DNA from 2 places in the Chromobacterium sp. ASV23 genome. Region 1 is predicted to be linked to the other one. Evidence: riboswitches for the same ligand, from Rfam matches in the RefSeq annotation. Region 1 holds a riboswitch; the other holds the start of a gene.
The links. A riboswitch is a leader RNA that binds a small molecule or an ion and turns the genes downstream of it on or off. The one in region 1 is predicted to bind thiamine pyrophosphate.

Region 1 (2,197 bases):
TGACATTGGGCGGCGCGAACACGTCCTGCCCCAGTTGGCGGTTCAGCCCGGCGATCACGCGCCAATCCGGCGGCATCAGGTCAAACGTCACCAGCGTGCCGACCGTCAGTTCCACCGGCGATTTCACCAGTTGGCCCTGGCTGCGCCAGAACTGCGGCGTCAGCAGCAGCGCGCGCATCAAGGGCTTTAACTGATAATGATTGCGGCGGAAGTCGGCCGCCAGCTTGTTGACCGCAGCGGCGTCCGGCGTGGGCGATACAAAATTGCGCCACAGCTTGTTGGTGATGAATACCGAGGTTTGCGGCTGCTGCAGCAACAGATCGACCACGTCGTCGCCGTCGAAATTGCCGCGCTGGCCGAAGATGAGCTTGTCGCCGGTGTCGCGCAACCGCGGGCGGACGATGAATTGGTCGTCATGGTCCAGGCCCCAGCCGGTGAAGGCGCGCGCCGCTTCGCGGATATCCTGTTCCGTGTAATGGCCCTCGCCCAGCGTGAACAGCTCCATCACTTCGCGCGCGAAGTTCTCGTTCGGCTGCTCCTTGCGGTTATTGGCGGTATCCAGATAACGCATCATCGCCGGATCGCGCGCCACCGCGTGCAAGAGCTGGCCGAAGTCGCCCAGCGCGTAGTGGCGCAGCAGCAGGTTCTGCTGGTACATCATTTGCGGCGAGCGCACCTTGTCCAGCGCCGACACGAAATGGTTGTGCCAGAACAGGGTCATTTTCTCGGTCAATGGCGACGGCGTGTCGCGCATTTCGGTCAGCCACCAGCTGCGCAGCTCCACCGCGTGCTGGTTGCGCTCCTGCTGCAGCGCTTTTTTCTGTTCTTCGGAGAGGCCGGGCTGGCCGGGGCGTTCGAACGGCTCATTGGCCCAGCCCGGCGGCGGCGTGACGGCCTGAGTGCGCGCGCCGGCCAGAATCTTGTCCACCGCCGCCTCGCGGCTCAGCGGCGCGAAAACGGCGATTTGCGCCGGATTGGCGCCGAAGCCGGTGCGCAGCAACAGGTGGCGCGCGCCGTCTACGCCGATGTCGGCCAGGGCGCACAAGGGCAGGCCGCACAGGACGGCGGCCAGCAGGATTCGTTTCATGGTTGTCTTCCCCCTTTTCGGGTGGATTCTTGAGCGAGCGATGTCAGCATAGTGGCTACTTTTCGCTGCGGTATTAAGCGAATGGGGCAGAGTGTTAAGTTGTTTGCCGTATTCTCCGTTATACTGTGGCCCTATCACCGGGGGTGCCCGCCATGCGGGCTGAGAGACACCCTGAGAACCTGATCTGGGTCATGCCAGCGGAGGGAGCGTGATGCGCGGGAAGTCTCCCGCATGCCCGCTTGCTCCGTCGTTTCTGTACGGAGAATTTCATGAAGTGGTTTCCCAAGCTTGTTGTCCTTGCCCTGAGCCTGTCCGGCCTTTCCGTCCAAGCCGCCGAGTTGCGCGTGCTGGCGCATAGCTCCTTCAGCGTGGACAAGCCGCTGCTGGCGGCCTTTGAAAAGCAGACCGGCGCCAAGGTGTCCATCATCAAGGCCGGCGATGCCGGCGAGATGGTCAACAAGCTGATTCTGACCAAGTCCGCGCCGATTGCCGATGTGGTGTTCGGCATCGACAACAGCCTGATCGGCAAGGCCGAGCAAGCCGGCGCGCTGGCGCCGCTGCCGGCCGATCTGGCTCGCGGCGGCAAGGTTAGCCTGCCGGGCGCAGCCGCCATCGACTACGGCTATGTCACCTTGAACTACGACAAGACCTGGTTCGCCAAGAACAAGCTGCCCTTGCCTAAGTCCCTGAACGACCTGACGTTGCCGGCCTACAAAAACCTGCTGGTGGTGGAAAATCCGGCCACGTCCAGTCCGGGCCTGGCTTTTCTGGCCGCCACCATCCACGCCTTGGGCGAAGACAAGGCGTTCGTGCTTTGGGGCAAGCTGCGCGACAACGGCCTGAAGGTCAGCAAGGGCTGGACCGAAGCGTATTACACCGACTTCTCCAAGAACGGCGGCGGCCGGCCCATCGTGGTCAGCTACGCCACCAGCCCGGCGGCCGAAGTGTTCTACAGCAAGGAAAAGCTGACGGATGCCCCGACCGGCAACCTGCTGTTGCCGGGCACGGTGTTCCGCCAAGTGGAAGGCGCGGCGCTGGTCAAGGGCGGCAAGGAGCCGAAGCTGGCGCAACAGTTCATCGCCTTCCTGCGCTCGGATGCGGTGCAAAAGG
Region 2 (2,197 bases), on a different contig from region 1:
TCAACGTGTCCTTGAAGATTTCCCAGGTCAGGTCTTCGGCCTTGCCGTTCACTTTCTCCAGCGCCTGGTAGATCGGCACGGTGCCGATCGGCACCGGCGAGTTGCGCAGAATCCACTCGCGCGTTTCGTGGATGTTCTTGCCGGTGGACAGGTCCATGATGGTGTCGGCGCCCCAGCGTATGCCCCAGGTCATCTTGTCCACTTCTTCGGATATCGACGACGTTACCGCGCTATTGCCGATATTGCCGTTGATCTTCACCAGAAAATTGCGGCCGATGATCATCGGTTCGGATTCCGGGTGGTTGATGTTGGCCGGGATGATGGCGCGGCCGGCGGCCACTTCCTGACGCACGAATTCGGCGGTGATCTCTTCCGGCAGATTGGCGCCGAAGCTGTGGCCCTTGTGCTGGCGCGTCATCAGGTCCAGCAGGCGCTGGTTGCCGGTGGCTTGCAGCGATGCCACATAGGCGCGGCGATTCAGGTTTTCGCGGATGGCGACGAATTCCATCTCCGGCGTGATGATGCCGCGGCGCGCGTAGTGCATCTGGCTGACGTTGCGGCCGGCCTTGGCGCGGCGCGGTTTGCGCTGCAGATTGAAGCGCAGCTCGGCCAGCTTGGGATCGGCCTCGCGGGCGCGTCCGTATTCGCTGGACAAGCCATCCAGTTGCTCGCAATCGCCGCGCTCTGCGATCCAGCCGGCGCGCAGCGGCGCGAGGCCGCTCTGGATGTCTATATTCACCGCCGGATCGCTGTATGGGCCGCTGGTGTCGTAAACGAAGATGGGCGGATTCTGTTCGCCGCCGAACTGGGTCGGCGTGTCGGCCTGGCGGATCTCGCGCATCGGCACTTGAATGTCCGGACGGCTGCCCTGTACATAGATCTTGCGGGAATTCGGCAAAGGCTGGATGGCGGCGGCATCCACCACCATGGCTTGGTTCACGGGCGCGTTCATCGGGCGGGTCTCCAAAAACGATGAAACGGCGCAAGGAGCGATCCGGCGTGGCCGGCTGCGGGCCCGGACGGGCCTGTGAGGGCAGTTGACGCTTCCCTACGCCGGTATTATCCGGGTCAGGTTCCAAGGGTATTTCTCACCCGCGTCCCGCCGCCCGTCACGGCAGACTACACTGGGGTAGCCCTTCGACGGACGCCGGGGGCAGGACCCCTAGCGATGCTGTGAAGGTAAGGCAAATATGGGATAATCGCAAGTTATCGTCATGACCAGAGTCTTGCCGCCGCCGCTGTCTTCCATCCGGCGGAGCGGACTCCCAGCCCTCCGGAGTGTAAGTTGATGGATTTCGAAAAAACCCGTTTCAACATGGTCGAACAGCAGATTCGCCCGTGGGATGTACTGGATCAGACCATTCTGGATCTGCTGTTCCACGTGAAACGCGAGGACTTCGTCGCCGACAGCCAGCGCCAGCTGGCTTTCGTCGATACCGAACTGCCGCTGCCCAACGGCCGCAAGATGTTGCAACCGAAAATGGAAGCGCGCCTGGCCCAGGACGCCGGCATCCAGCCGACCGACAAGATTCTGGAAATCGGCACCGGCAGCGGCTATCTGACCGCGCTGCTGGCCAAGCTGGGCAAGCAGGTGGTCAGCGTCGAAATCGATCCGGCGCAGAAGGAGCGCGCCGCCGCCAATCTGAAAAAAGCCGGCATCGCCAACGTCACCCTGGTTGAGGGCGACGGCGTGCTGGGCCTGCCGGACCAGGCGCCTTACGACGTGATCGTGGTGGGCGGCTCCCTGCCGGTCGTGCCGCAGGAACTGAAGAACCAGCTGGCCGTCGGCGGCCGCCTGATTCTGGTGGTCGGTGATCTGCCGGTGATGAGCTGCAAGCTGATTCAGCGCGAAACCGAAACCAGCTTCCGCGAAACGGCGCTGTTCGAAACCTGTATCGAGCGGCTGCAAAAATTCGAGGCGGTGGAACCCGCCCGTTTCAGCTTCTGATCATGCTGCGCGAAATCACCGCCCCCGCCCTCGCCGCGCAACTGGCAGACCCGCAGGCCAAGCGCCCGGTGCTGCTGGACGTGCGCGAAGGCTGGGAATACCAGCTCGCGCACATCGAAGGCAGCGTGCACATCCCGATGAATCTGATTCCGATCCGGATGAGCGAGCTGCCGGACGACGCCACCATCGTCGCCATCTGCCACCATGGCATGCGCAGCGCCCAGGTGGCGCTGTTCCTGCAGAATGCCG

Region 2: it holds a riboswitch for thiamine pyrophosphate, as region 1 does, so the genes downstream of both, thiC (phosphomethylpyrimidine synthase ThiC) here and JHD59_RS02550 (thiamine ABC transporter substrate binding subunit) in region 1, are expected to answer to the same signal.

What each region holds. Positions count from the first base shown of each region.
Region 1 covers NZ_JAELTR010000003.1:99,447-101,643, forward strand. The annotation lists gene JHD59_RS02545 (DUF1800 family protein) at 1-1,087, opposite strand, end outside; TPP riboswitch at 1,217-1,311, shown strand; gene JHD59_RS02550 (thiamine ABC transporter substrate binding subunit) at 1,357-2,197, shown strand, end outside.
Region 2 covers NZ_JAELTR010000052.1:7,500-9,696, reverse strand. The annotation lists gene thiC (phosphomethylpyrimidine synthase ThiC) at 1-952, opposite strand, end outside; TPP riboswitch at 1,029-1,174, opposite strand; gene JHD59_RS17450 (protein-L-isoaspartate O-methyltransferase) at 1,289-1,948, shown strand; gene JHD59_RS17445 (rhodanese-like domain-containing protein) at 1,951-2,197, shown strand, end outside.